Regions from separate parts of the Synechococcus sp. R60.1 genome, predicted to be linked through region 3. Evidence: predicted binding sites of a transcription regulator. Region 3 holds the regulator's gene; each other region holds the start of a gene.
The links. The regulator NtcA, encoded in region 3, controls nitrogen genes in cyanobacteria. The targets are predictions, from matches to a motif close to GTANCNNNNGNTAC.
Positions count from the first base shown of each region.

Region 1: the regulator NtcA is predicted to act here: its motif matches at 3,195-3,208, upstream of NW834_RS02975 (P-II family nitrogen regulator).
Region 2: the regulator NtcA is predicted to act here: its motif matches at 3,062-3,075, upstream of urtA (urea ABC transporter substrate-binding protein).

Region 1 is NZ_JANSIA010000011.1:3,223-8,090, reverse strand. Features, by position in the region: gene holA (DNA polymerase III subunit delta) at 1-759, opposite strand, end outside; gene NW834_RS02980 (IctB family putative bicarbonate transporter) at 1,702-3,117, shown strand; gene NW834_RS02975 (P-II family nitrogen regulator) at 3,268-3,606, shown strand; gene NW834_RS02970 (ammonium transporter) at 3,761-4,868, shown strand, end outside.
Region 2 is NZ_JANSIA010000052.1:492-5,359, reverse strand. Features, by position in the region: gene urtC (urea ABC transporter permease subunit UrtC) at 1-264, opposite strand, end outside; gene urtB (urea ABC transporter permease subunit UrtB) at 268-1,425, opposite strand; gene urtA (urea ABC transporter substrate-binding protein) at 1,530-2,804, opposite strand; gene NW834_RS08490 (S9 family peptidase) at 3,189-4,868, shown strand, end outside.
Region 3 is NZ_JANSIA010000103.1:4,715-9,582, forward strand. Features, by position in the region: gene NW834_RS12200 (prolyl oligopeptidase family serine peptidase) at 1-876, shown strand, start outside; gene eno (phosphopyruvate hydratase) at 873-2,156, opposite strand; gene ntcA (global nitrogen regulator NtcA) at 2,395-3,069, opposite strand; partial or broken gene NW834_RS12215 (M61 family metallopeptidase) at 3,379-4,868, shown strand, end outside.

The DNA.
Region 1 (4,868 bases), on a different contig from region 3:
TCCCTGATCCAGCAGCAGCCGCACCCATAGCCAGGTGCGAAATTGGCCTACCAACACCGCCAGAATCCTCAGGGCCGGCTCGTTGTGATCCAGCAGATGGGTCAAGATGCGTAGGGCTTGTTCCAGATTCCCTTTGCGCAGGGATCCCGCCAATTGAAAGCTGTTGTAGGCGCTGGCGGGAACTAACGCCTCGACTTGTTCAGGAGAAATGGGATCCTGTTGACCTGCCGTAAACAGGGCCAGCTTTTCCAATTCCATCGCCAAGCGACGGGAGTCATTGCCCACCGCCTCGGCCAATTTCTGGGCGGCTGCCGGGCTGAGGGCCAGATCCCGTTGTTGGGCTTCCCGCTGCACCTGCTGGAGAATGCCCTCTTCATCCCAAGGGGCCAGTTGGGAAAACTCGCGGACAATGGCCGTTTTTTTGAGGATTTTGGTGGATTTCAGGCGCCCATCCGGTTTGCTGCTGGTGGTCAAGAGCAAATGGGTGGTGGGGGGCAACTGGGCCAGTGTGCGCTCCACTTCTTCCCACAGATCTTCCGGGCAATGGTGGGTGAGCGTCGTCTCTTCCAGCCAAACCAAGCGGGCGGTGGATCCCAGCGGCGGGGTCATGGCTTGGTTGAGCCCGGCAACCGTGGATTCCGGCGGCAGGCGATCGTAGTTAAAAGCTGCCCAGTGGGGATCCAGCACTTGATCCCGCAACTGCTGTACCGCCTGCATCAGGCGATAGGTATCATCCCCCCAGTACAGGTAAACGGGCACGCTTCGACCGAGTGATTTACGAGATGCTTTTCCCCTACTTCCTCCATTTTGCGTAGGTCAGTTCCCCTTGTCTAAGCGGTTTGGCTGGGATCCCTGCTCAGCTTGGTGGAGGGAGTCAGTCCAAGTGAAGATACCGAGCCCAGCTTGACTCAAGTTGTTTAAGAATAGGTCAAGTACTCGCCCTGTCTGGCGAAAACAAAGGCATCTTTACATAACTTTCATAATCCAGAAGTCTCCGCAGCTCAAAAAGTTCTGTATTCCCACTGAAGAGGTTTCGTAGACCTTCTCCTACAGTTGAATTAGGAGCAGAGACTGCAGGGTTAAAGATTATGGATGGCATTGGCGAGTTTGAGTTTAAGGTGCAAATCTTAGCCCGTTGCATGGGATCCGCCCTGGGTCTGGGCCGTCCTACTCGTATTCAGATTCACTATTCCAACTCCAATTCCCAGAACGCAGTTAGAGCCAAGGAAGGTTGGTCTGGATCCCGCTTAGGCGATCAAATCCCTTCTCCTAATGCCGAAGGTGAAAGAGGATCTCAAGGTCAAGTGTTAGCCTGTGTTGCCTGAAGAATCTTTTGAGAATCGGTCTGTGGTAGGTCAGGAGATCTTCGATTGCGGCAATCCAACATTTGATTGAAGATTGAGATAGAGCTTTTTGTAGTTTTTCCTGCTGTTCTTCTTTGCTTTTTACAGAGACTTGTTCTTAAGATTGAAAACCCAACTTTGATAACTCTTCGATGCCTTTTGTCTTGTAGAGTCTTGTGAGTCAGCCGGTTCTTTGTTTTTGTTGAGGGGTACTTTGTCCGGCTGGCGCGATAAGAGGTTGCGCTCTTCTTCGTTGTCTCCTTGCCTCTGGGGATATAAGCTAGAACTTCGTCCCACCGACGCAATCGGAAGGTGACTTGGGGCGTATGAACTTGTGCCCAACAGGCTCCGGAGGGTTATGGAACGAGCAACGCAACGGTGGCACGGTTTTCTGCTGCGCGATTTTCCCATCAAGGCTTGGCAGCAGGGAAGCCTTTTGGGTCGTCTATTGGGATCCCTGCAAAGTTGGGGGAAGAGCAGCATATTGGTTCAAACTTCCGACCGGATTGGCCTGGGGCTAGTGCTGCTCTACTGGATTTTCTCTGCACACAGCTCCACCGGCATCCTGGGCCTGATTTTGCTGGCTATGGCTGCTCTGGTGGGCCTGTGCGCTTTGGTGGAAATGCCGATTGGGCTGCCGCTGCATCTGCCCCTGGGCCTTTTCTGGGGAATTGCCACCTTGGCAACGATTCTCTCTCCGGTTGCCTACGCAGCACGGGATGGCTGGCTGAAGTTGACTCTCTACCTGGCTGGTTATCTGTTGTTGCATCGTCTGCTGCGCAAACCCCAATTCCGAGATGGGATCGTTGGATCCCTGCTTTTGGTCAGCTTGGTGATGGGGATCCATGGCCTGCGGCAATACTTATATGGGGCAGCGGAACTGGCCACCTGGGTGGATCCGGAGTCGGGTTTGGCGGGTCTGACGCGGGTGTACAGCTATCTGCGCAATCCAAATCTGTATGGGGGCTACTTGATCCCGGTCATTCCCCTGGGGCTGGCCGCCACTTGGATTTGGCCCAGTTGGGGGGCGAAACTCCTGGCCGGGTTTACGACGGCGGTGAACCTGATTTGCCTGTTGCTCACCTACAGTCGTGGCGCCTGGATTGGGGGGCTGGCTATGCTGACCCTGATGGCCGTGTTGTTGGCGCAGTGGCACTCTATCGATTTGCCGGCTCGTTGGCGGCGTTGGGCCTTGCCGGTTCTGTTGAGTGGAGGGGGGGCCGCTTTGTTGCTCGGAATCCTGACGGTACGCCCTCTGCGGCTGCGGGTGCAGAGCCTTTTTTGGGGGCGGTTGGATACCAGCAACAACTTTCGCCTCAATGTCTGGGCGGCGGTCTTGGACATGATCCGCGACTTTCCCATCTTGGGGATCGGCCCCGGCAATGTCGCCTTTAACCGCGTCTACCCCCTTTACCAACGAGGCAACTTCAGCGCCCTCGGAGCCTATTCGGTGCCTCTGCAGCTCACCGTGGAGACTGGCTTCATCGGCTCCTTAACTTTCGCCTGGTTCCTCTTGGTGCTCTGGGATCACGGCTGGAGATGCTGGAAAACTTTGCTCAACTTGCGGGATCCGCAGGGTCTATGGGTGGCAGCAGGCTTGGCCGCTTGCACCGGCATGATGGCCCACGGCTTGGTGGATACCATCTGGTATCGTCCCCAGGTACAAATGCTGTGGTGGCTTGCGGTAGCGCTTATTACAGCCAGCTTGGCCTCTCTCAGCCCTCAGCCGCTTACAGATGCTGGTGAGACGCCAGTGGGGACTTCCTCCCGTTAAGGTAGCTTAAGCTTGGCCTTCCGGTCTTGACGGGAGCAAATCCAGAGTGGTAAGCATCTTCAGTAGGAGATAAAAATGTATCTGTTTTTACAATTTGCAGGTGTCAGTAGTGTTAGAAATTAGCGGAATTATCCGGGGTGCAGGAGGCAAATGAAAAAAATCGAGGCCGTAATCCGGCCATTCAAGTTGGATGAGGTCAAAATTGCTTTGGTCAATGCCGGGATTGTCGGCATGACTGTAAGTGAAGTGCGGGGCTTTGGTCGCCAAAAGGGACAAACCGAGCGTTACCGGGGATCCGAGTACACGGTAGAGTTCCTACAAAAGCTGAAAGTGGAGATCGTGGTTGAAGATGACCTGGTGGATACGGTGGTGGAGAAGCTGATTGCAGCGGCTCGCACCGGCGAAATCGGGGATGGCAAGATTTTCATCAGCCCCGTCGAAAAAACCATCCGCATCCGCACTGGCGAGCTCAACCAAGATGCCCTATGAGAAGGAATCACGTTCAGGGTTTGGGTTGCCCGGCCTGAGCCTCGTGTGAGTTTGCTTCATGTCTCTTTTGCTGTATATCTGATGAGGTGTTCTTGCCCTACTTTTCGGGTAATGTGTTGCGAGAAGTACTGTCACTTTAGGTGAGTCGAAAAGCATGAGTACGACAATGATCCAAAAGCTCAAGAGCCAGGTGCCCCAGTGGCTTTGGCGACCGGCCAAGTGGAGTCTGACTGCCGCTCTAATGGCTGCGCTGGTTTTTCTATTCGGCCAGGGAACTGCCTTTGCTCAAGAGGCCGAGGAAGTTCAGAAACACGCTGACGTTGTTTGGACGATCGTGTCGGCGGCCTTGGTGTTCTTCATGCAGGCAGGGTTCGCCATGGTGGAGACGGGCTTTACCCGCGCCAAGAATGCCGCCAACATCATGATGAAGAACTTGATGGACTTCTGCATGGGCTGTTGCGCCTTCTGGTTCATTGGGTTTGGCCTCATGTTCGGCAACAGTGGTGGCTTCTTCGGCACCGACTGGTTTGCTTTTGGCTGGCAGCAGGCTTACGAGGCAGACGGCTGGCCTTTCACCTTTTTTGTTTTCCAGATGGTGTTTGCCGCTACCGCCGCCACCATTGTTTCCGGAGCGATGGCGGAGCGCACCAAGTTCTTGGCCTACTTGATCTACTCCATCGTTATTTCTGGGCTAATCTACCCCATCTCTGGGGGTTGGGCCTGGAACGGGCTGTTCGGCGACTACAACGGCGGCACAGCCGGCTGGCTGGAAAATCTGGGCTACATCGACTACGCCGGGTCGGGGGTGGTGCATTTGGTAGGGGGCGCTGCGGCCTTGGCAGGTGCGATCGCGCTTGGCCCTCGCATTGGCAAGTACGGCCCCAATGGAGAGCCGCGGGCTATTCCCGGCCACAACCTGCCGCTGGGGATGTTGGGGGTGTTTATCCTCGCCTTGGGCTGGATCGGGTTTAATGCCGGTTCCACCACTGCAGCCTCTGTCGATATTGGCTGGATTGCCATGAATACGCTGCTGGCAGCTTCGGCTGGAGCAATTGGGGCGATGTTCACCTCTTGGGTTCATTTTGGCAAGCCGGATATGACCTTTGCCGCCAACGGTGTCCTGGCCGGCTTGGTGGGGATCACTGCCCCTTGCGATAGCGTCCATCCTTTGGGTGCTCTGATCATCGGCTCGGTGGCCGGGATTCTGGTGGTGATTTCGGTGGTGATCCTGGATACGGTGCTGAAAATTGATGACCCGGTGG
Region 2 (4,868 bases), on a different contig from region 3:
TACAATGCTGAGGGCCAGAAACCGCCCCAACAAGTTGAGCCGAAAGCCAGACAGCACAGTTGGGGCCACAAAGATCAAGGCCAGCACCAAAACGATGAGGATCCCGGCCTCCCACAGAAGCTTGCGAGAAGAATTGGGATCCCCACCCGCGGCGGGAGCAGCCACTTCATGATCAGCACGGGGGGAATGAACCAGTTTCATGGGCTTTGTGAGGGAGTAGAAGATGGAGAGTCTGGTCCTAGAGTTTTCGCCAAGCGAGATCATTCCCTAGGCATCCACCATACGACCTTTTTCGGGGAAAAGGCCCCGAGGTCGCACCTGCAAAAAGGCCACGATCAAAGCAAAGACCATCACCTTGGCCATGCTCGTGGTGGCAAAAAAGTTGAGGGTATCGGTCAGGATGGGCACGTTGGGAAAAATCAAAGCCAGCGTCCCGGAACCGATGACAAAGTTGGCAATCCCGATCCCAAGCGCTGCCACAATGCTGCCCAAAAGCTTACCGACACCCCCCACGACGACCACCATAAAGGTATCCACGATGTAGTTTTGGCCGGTGTTCGGCCCCACGGATCCCAGCAGGCTGACCGCTACGCCGGCCACTCCCGCCAGACCCGAGCCGACGGCAAAGGTGAGGGCATCCACCTTTTGCGTAGGGATCCCTACACAGGCGCTCATGGCCCGATTTTGGGTAACCGCCCGGATGCGCAGCCCCCAGCGGGTGCGTTGCAAGAAGAAGTACAGCCCTAGGATGCAGAAGACAGTGAGGGCGATGATAAACAGGCGGGTATTGGGCAAAAACAGGCTGCCCACCGGGATCCCACCCCCCAGCCAACGGGGAGCGGTCACATCTTTGTTCTGGGCTCCAAACCAGGGTTGAGTGACTGCTAAAGCATAGGTTTGCGCCAGCACCCGCCCCCCCACCGCTGCAATGGCCGTGGAAAGCACCAGTAGCAGCGCCAGCGTCCACCCTTTGAGGCGCGGCCAATCCGTTCGCCTGGACAAAAGCCACCAGCCGCCGAAAAAGAGCACCGCGAAGGCCCCCAAGCGGAAAGCCAGCACCCAATTGACGCTGCGCACAAACTGCTGCAGGATCAGGCTCACGCCCCAGGTGGCCAAAAGGGTCTCCAAGGGTCGGCCATACAAAAAGCGAATCACCCCCCGCTCCAGGGCTAGTCCCACCAGAGCCGTGACGGCAAAGGCAGCTACCAAAGCTGGGAAGATGTACAGATCCCGCCAGGGATCCCCTAGGGGACGAAAGGCATTTTGAACCACAAAAGTGGTGTAGGCCCCCAACATCATCAGCTCCCCATGGGCCATGTTGATGACCCCCATGAGGCCGAAAACAATGGCCAAGCCCAGAGCGGCTATCAGCAAGACGGTGCCGATGCTAAGGCCGTTAAACAAGCTATCCAAGAGCAAGGTCATCGGCAGGGGATCCTCCTTCCAACTTGACCGGGGAAGCTTCTTAAGCGGCAGAGCGGGATCCCCGACCCTATCCAAACGGCAAGGGATCCCAGCCCTGGCCAGGACTAGCTGACTTTGTAGCGACCGCCCTTGGCCGGATCTGACCAATCGCAGGCAAAGCCCTTGGTCTCTGCCACAAACTGGTTCCAGGGCTGCGGCTCCACGGCATCCGTAGAAAAGATGACATCAAACAAACCGTCAGAGCGCACCTGGCCGATCCGCACATACTTGGTCAGGTGGTGATTGGTGTTCATGGTTACCAAGCCTTCTGGGGCATCAAAGGTCTGGCCATAGGCTGCCTGCCGCACGGCGTCGATTTCCACTGTTCCCGCTTTTTCCACTGCCTGCTTCCAGATGTAAACCATGATGTAGGCGGCTTCCATCGGGTCGTTGGTGACGCGGTTTTGGCCGTATTCTGCCTTGAAAGCTTCCACAAACTTCTTGTTGGCAGGCGTATCCACCGTCATAAAGTAGTTCCAGGCGGCGAAGTGCCCTTCCAAGAATTCGGGGCCGATGGCCTGTACCTCTTCTTCAGCAATGCTGACGGACATGGAAGGATAGCGATCCGGCCCCAGCCCTGCCCCTTTCAACTGTTTGAAAAAGGCCACGTTGCTGTCGCCATTCAAGCTGTTGTAGATCACACCGCCATTGGGAAGAGCGGCCCGGATCTTGCTGATGATGGGGGTAACTTCTGTGTTGCCCAAAGGCAGATAGTCTTCACCCACCACTTTGCCCCCCAGGGCTTCCAACTGGGCCTTGATGATGGTGTTGGCCGTGCGGGGGAACACGTAGTCGGATCCCACCAGGAAGAACTCTTTGCCCTTGTTCTTGAGCAGCCATTCCACCGAAGGCTCGATCTGCTGGTTGGGGGCAGCGCCGGTGTAGAAGATGTTTTTGGAGCACTCTTGTCCTTCGTACTGCACGGGATACCAGAGCAGGTGCTGCTTGGATTCAAACACCGGCAACACGGCTTTGCGACTGGCCGAAGTCCAGCATCCAAACACCGTTGCCACCTTGTCCACATCGATCAATTTGGTGGCTTTCTCGGCAAAGGTTGGCCAATCGGAAGCCCCATCCTCGATAATCGGCTCGATCTGCTTGCCCAAAACCCCACCGGCGGCATTGATCTCTTTGATGGCCAGCTTTTCCGCATCCACCACGCTGGTTTCCGAAATGGCCATGGTGCCGCTGAGGGAGTGCAAAATGCCAACGCGAATGGTCTCTCCCTGGGCGTAGGCGGGCACAGACCGCTTCACCCAGATCTGCGGCCCCAGGGCCGCCCCGGCTCCGGCCAGAGCGCCCATTTTCAGCACTTGACGACGATTAAATGATAGAGCCATCGGTGATCTCCGAAACGAAGTGAGTGCAAAGGGTATTAAGAAGTCCAGTTGTTGCAGCAGCCCGGCCAATAGAGGGAAGCACCTAGCTCATCACCTCGCCCATGTGTTAAATTTGCCCAACTGCAGTCGGCTGAGGCTTTCACCGAATGCCTTCCCAACATCAACAGAGGAAAAGGCTAATCCTGCAGTCGAGAAAGCGTCGTGCGTCCCTGTTGCCTTAACGTGTTCCATCAAACCCATTCGGCCCGGAGAGAATTGTATCGCGGGATACCTTTTCCCAGAATCCGAGCCCTTTCCCCACAGGCTGTAGGCAAAGGCAGGGATCCCTTGCTGCCGGCATAATAGGGGTTCTGGGGTCGAGAATTAGTTGAGAGTTAACAGCTTATGGTGCAACAGGCTGGCTATGGATCTTGGCGATCCCCGATTACCGCTGACCTGGTGGTGACGGGATCCCTGCGCTTGGGACAGATGGTTTGGGATCAGGGGGATCTCTACTGGACGGAGGGTCGCCCGCAAGAAAAAGGGCGCAATGTGTTGATGCGGCGCTCTGCCGACGGGATCCCTGTGGAACTCACGCCAGCACCCTTCAATGTGCGGACGCGGGTGCATGAGTATGGAGGCGGAGCTTATTGGGTGTCGGCAGGGGTAGTGTATTTTTGCAACTTCGCTGACCAACGGCTCTACCGCCTGCTGCCGGGTTCAGATCCCCAGCCCCTGACGGAAGCAGGCCCCTATCGCTATGCAGATGGGGTGGTGGATCGGGCGCGTGGACGCATCCTCTGTGTGCGGGAGGATCACAGCCGCCAGGGAGAGCCGGAAAACAGCCTTGTCTCGATTGACTTGGAAAGCGGATCCCAGCAGATTTTGGCTTCTGGGCACGACTTCTACGCCAGCCCGCGCCTCAGTCCAGACGGCCAGACCTTGGTATGGCTGACCTGGGATCACCCCCAAATGCCCTGGGACGGCACAGAGCTGTGGCGGTCTGAGGTGAACCCTGACGGCAGCTTGGGAGAACCTCAAAAGCTGGCCGGTGGCCCTGCCGAGTCGATCTTCCAGCCCCAGTGGTCACCGCAAGGGGATCTCTACTTTGTTTCCGATTGCAGCGGCTGGTGGAACCTCTATCGCTGGGATCCCCAGGGCCCCATTCCCCTCTGCCCTATGGAAGCGGAGTTTGGAGAGCCGCAGTGGGTGTTTGGCCTGAGCACCTACGGCTTCTGTGGCGATGGGCGCATCCTGGCCTGTTATGAACAAGACGGGCTGTCTCATCTGGCTTATCTGGATCCCCATTCAGGACAGTTGGCAGGGATCCCCTTGCCCTACACCCAGATCAGCGGTTTGCAGGTGAGTGGGGAAAAAGCCGCTTTCCTGGCCGGATCCCCGACGGAAGCCACTGCCTTGGTCTGCCTAGACTTACCCTCCAGCCAAGTGGAGGTGGTGGCCCGTTCCAGCAGCGTGGCGGTGGATCCCGACTATCTGTCGATCCCAGAGCCCATTGTTTTTCCCACCGGTGGCGGCAAGGAAGTGGCCTACGCCTTCTTCTATCCCCCCAAAAACCGAGACTTTGTTGCCCCTGCTGGCGAAAAGCCACCCCTGCTGGTGAAAAGCCACGGCGGGCCCACCGGGGCGACGGCAGCGGTGCTCAACCTGGGGATCCAATACTGGACCAGTCGGGGGATTGCCGTTTTGGATGTGAACTACCGGGGCAGCAGCGGCTACGGACGGGCCTATCGGGATGCCCTCAAAGGCCGGTGGGGCCTGGTGGATGTGGAAGATTGCATCGCCGGATCCCAATTTTTGGCAGAACAGGGCAAGGTGGATGGGGAACGGCTGCTCATTCAAGGGGGCAGCGCTGGCGGCTATACCACGTTGGCGGCCTTGACCTTCCACAGGGTCTTCCGGGCGGGTGCCAGCTACTACGGGGTGAGCGATCTGGAAGCCCTAGCCCAGGAGACCCACAAGTTCGAGTCTCGCTACTTGGACAGCCTTATTGGCCCCTACCCAGAGCGACGGGATCTCTACCGGGAGCGCTCCCCCATTCATCACCTAGAGGGCCTCAATTGTCCG
Region 3 (4,868 bases):
GATTTCACCAGCGGCACCAGCACCCTGTTCCGTCAGCCCCAGGTGGATTTCGATCCCCAGGCCTACGAGGTGCAGCAGGTGTCTTACACCAGCAAAGACGGCACCCGCATCCCCATGTTTCTCGTCCACCGCCGTGGCCTGACTCGGACAGGGGATCACCCCACTCTGCTGTATGGCTACGGCGGCTTTGGCATCTCTCTTACCCCCAGCTTTTCAGTGGGTCTGGTGGCCTGGCTGGAAATGGGCGGTGTCTATGCCCAGCCAAGTTTGCGCGGCGGCGGCGAGTACGGAGAAGAGTGGCACCAGGCGGGCACCAAGCTCAACAAGCAAAAGGTGTTCGACGACTTTATTGCCGCTGCCGAGTGGCTGATAGCCCATGGCTACACCAACCCCGCCAAGTTGGCCATCTCCGGCGGCAGCAACGGCGGCCTCTTAGTGGGGGCCTGCCTGGTTCAGAGGCCGGAGCTGTTTGCAGCGGCCCTGCCGGCAGTGGGGGTGTTCGACATGCTGCGCTTTCATAAGTTCACCATCGGCTGGGCCTGGATCTCCGAGTACGGATCCCCGGAGAACCCGGAGGAATTCAAGGCCCTCTACGCCTATTCCCCTCTGCACAACCTCAAGCCCGGCACTGCCTATCCCGCCACCCTGATCACCACCGCAGATCACGACGACCGGGTGGTGCCCGCCCACAGCTTCAAGTTTGCCGCTGCCCTGCAGGCAGCCCAGGGGGGATCCCAGCCCATCCTCATCCGCATCGACACCAAGGCAGGGCACGGGGCCGGCAAGCCCACCAGCAAGCTGATTGAGGAAGCTGCCGACCGCTGGGCCTTTTTGGTGCAGGTGCTAGGGATCCCCTGGGACGGAACGGGAAGTTAGCGAGCTCTAGGACCCAGGCCCACCCGACCGGCATAAACTGCCGCTTCCCCCAGCTCGTCTTCGATGCGCAGCAGTTGGTTGTACTTGGCAATGCGCTCGCTGCGGCAGAGGGATCCGGTTTTGATCTGCCCGGCACGGGTGGCCACCGCCAAGTCGGCAATGGTGGTGTCTTCCGTCTCGCCAGAGCGGTGGCTGATGATGGTGCGAAAGCCGGCTTGAACTGCCAATTGGATGGCCGAGACGGTCTCCGTCAGGGTGCCGATTTGGTTGGGCTTGATCAAAATGGCGTTGGCGGCGGCGCTGTCGATACCCTTTTGCAGGCGGGTCAGGTTGGTTACAAACAGGTCATCTCCCACCAGCTGTACCCGGGATCCCAGTTGAGCGGTCATGGCTTGCCAACCGGCCCAGTCTTCTTCCGCTAGCCCATCTTCAATGGAAAGGATGGGATAGTTGGCCAGCAGTTGCTGGTAGTAAGCCACCATATCAGCCGCGCTGTGGGCTTTGCCCTCAAAGTGATATTGCCCATCCTGCAGCAGCTCGTTGGCGGCCACATCCAAGGCCAAGGCGATATCTGCTCCCGGTTTGTAGCCTGCCTGTTCAATAGCCGTCATCAGCAGATCCAAAGCCGCCGCATTGGAGTCGAGATCAGGAGCAAACCCCCCTTCATCCCCCACACCGGTGGACAGCCCCTTCTGCTGCAGCACTTGTTTTAGTACCGCAAACACCTCAGCCCCGTAGCGCAGCGCCTCGCGAAAGCTGGCCGCTCCAATGGGCACAAGCATAAATTCTTGAATATCGACGTTGTTGTCGGCGTGGGCGCCGCCGTTGAGCACGTTCATCAGCGGCACCGGCAGCAGGTTGGCAAAGGGCCCCCCCAGGTATTTGTAAAGAGGCAAGCCCACTGCTTCCGCAGCCGCTTTGGCTGTCGCCAGAGAAACTGCCAAAATAGCGTTGGCCCCCAGGCGGGACTTGTTGGGGGTGCCGTCCAGGTCGATCAGCAACTGGTCAATACGGGCTTGGTTGAGGGCATCTTCTCCCTGCAGCTCCGACTGGATGGGGCCAAGGATGTTTTCCACCGCCCTCAGCACACCCTTACCGCCGTAGCGTTTGGGATCCCCATCCCGCAGCTCGTGGGCCTCGAAGGTGCCGGTCGAAGCACCGCTGGGAACCTGCGCCAAGCCCGTTGCCCCATTGGCTAGACCCACCAGGGCTTCTAGGGTGGGACGCCCTCGCGAGTCGAGGATCTCATGGGCGGTAATCCACTCGATGGCTGTTTCCACAGTTACACCTCAGCAATTGGCTAGATAGCTCTGGCCAAAGCCAGATCCCCCCATAGACTAGTAGGTTTTTGCCCGCGATCCGGTCAGCTTCCAGAAAACTTTAAGTCTGTCCTTTAGGTATAGAGATTCTTCAAGGCTGCAGCAGTAGACTGAACATAAGCCGGGTAGAGCTTCAACCAACCATCGAGCGGGGTTTGCCTGGGCAAGGTGCTACTCAGGAGGTGTTCTCCTCTTCCTTCTAGGCAAAGCGATGGCTCAGCCGCATCGGGTCGTGTACGGTGATCTTCTTCTTGTGAATGGAGATGTACTTCTTCTTGCGCAGCTCTCCCAACAGGCGGGTGATGGTGACGCGGGTTGAGCCAATGGCCTCGGCAATGGCCTGGTGAGACAGCTTGAGATCGATGGTGACCCCATCCGGGCCAGGCACTCCGAAATCGCGACAGAGGATCAACAAAAAGCTGACCAGACGGGATCCCATGTCGCGATGAGCCAGCGTCTCGATCATCATCTCCGTTTGCAAAATGCGGGACGACAGGCTTTTAACCAGCAACATGGCCAGTTCGGCGTTCTCCTGCAAGGATTTTTCCACCTGCTCGATCGGTAGAGAGAGTAACTCGGTAGGCGTAAAAGCCACCGAGTGATAAAAGCGGTCGGAGCGCTGTCCCGTGATAAAGGAGAGCACGCCGAAGATGCTGTTTTCGCGTAGGAGGGCGACGGTGATTTCCTCCCCCATTTCGTAGACCCGCGAGAGCTTAACCGCTCCCTTTACCAAAAAGTAAACCCGCTCCGCCGGATCCCCTGGAAAAAAAATGGTCTTCCCGCGCTCAAACGTTTCGATAACCGGAGGATGGTGAGGGCCTCCCAATTGCTTGAAGGCTGTGATCAGAGATTTTTCCGCTACGGCCACCGCCATACTCATTAACCTTTTAAGGTCAGTTTATACCTAAGATCAACCTATTAAGATCAATCTAGAAGCATTAGGCTAGGTTGCAACCCCTTGACTTCAGAATCGATGATGATACCAAGATTTACCCTAAAGTAGAAGGTTCTGCCCAGGCATCTTTGTAGCACGTGCTACATTTTTGAGTCTCGTTTTTGCCCCAGAAAGGGATCCCCAACCGAAAGCAGGGGTTAGGATAAGAGCCATTGTCGCTGGGGGTTGCGTCGGCCCTTGGCGGTAGAGAGTGGAGTGGGTTGGAACATTCTATCTATCTATCTATCTATGGGGAGCCCGGAGGCTGTTGTTGCTGCACCTTCTCAACTGAGCCGCCAGCATTTCACAGTGCGGATGCCGGATCCGGCCAATCACCTGCTGGAGGTGGAACTGCAGATCCAAGAGGTGGATCCAGAGGTGCCTTTGCGGCTGCGACTGCCGGTGTGGACGCCGGGATCCTACCTGGTGCGGGAGTATGCCCGTCATGTGCAGGAGTTTCAGGCGGCAACTGAGCAAGGGATCCCTTTGGCCTGGCGGAAGGTGGACAAGAACACCTGGCAGATCGATCCGCCGGGCTGTTCTGCCGTGAAGGTGTGCTACCGGGTCTATGCCTATGAGCTGACGGTGCGCACAAACCATCTGGATTTGACCCACGCCTATTTCAACGGGGCAGCGCTCTTCCTCTACGTGCCCGGTCGCGAGCGGGAACCTTACACCTTGACGGTGATCCCCCCCAAGCCCGATTGGCGCATCGCCACCAGTTTGCGGCCCTTGACCTCTCCTTCTGAGGATCCCACTTCCGGCCAGTCTTTTGTGGCAGAGGACTATGACGAGCTGGTGGATAGCCCGGTGGAGGTGGGCCTGCATCGGATGCAATCGTTTGAGGTGGAAGGGATCCCACATTACCTTGTGGTTTGGGGGTCGGGCACTCTGGATGTCGATCGGGCCGTTGCCGATGCCAAGGCCATTGTCGAAACCACAGCCGCATTTTTTGGTGGGCTACCCTACGACCGCTACTGGTTCATTGTGCATTTGTCGCCGGGAGGATTTGGTGGCCTTGAGCACAAGTACAGCACCACCCTTCTTTACTCTGGGCTAGAGCTGCATCAGCCAGAGTCCTATCGTCGGTTTTTGGCTCTGATGGCCCACGAGTTGTTTCATGCCTGGAATGTCAAGCGTCTGCGTCCTCTGGCATTGGAAAAGATCGATTACAACCAGGAAAATTATCTGGAATGTCTGTGGTTTTGTGAGGGGGCGACCAGCTATTACGAAAACGTCATCTTATTGAGGGCAGGGATCCTCAGTGCCGGCGATTTTTTAAAAGTTCTTTCCGAACAGATTGGCCGCTTGCAGCGTACTCCGGGCCGGGCCGTGCAATCGCTGCGGGAGTCCAGCTTCGACACCTGGATCAAACTCTACCGCCCCCACGAAAACACCCTCAACAGCCAGGTTTCTTATTACTTAAAAGGGGCTTTGGTCTGTTGGCTGCTGGATCTGCACATTCGCCACCTTTCCGGCGGTCAGGGATCCCTGGATACGGCTTTGCAGGATCTGTGGCAGCGCTTTGGTCGGTCAGAGAAGGGCTACAGCGACCAAGACTTGCGGGAGGCGTTTGAGCGGGCAGCCGGTGCCGATCTTGGCCGGTTTTTCTCCGCCTATGTGGAAGGCACGGAAGAGCTAGACTACAACACTTACCTACACCCCTTTGGCCTCACCCTCAAAGCCCAATTCAGCCGCCCCAACCCCAGCCCTTACTTGGGCCTTAATTTCAACGGCGA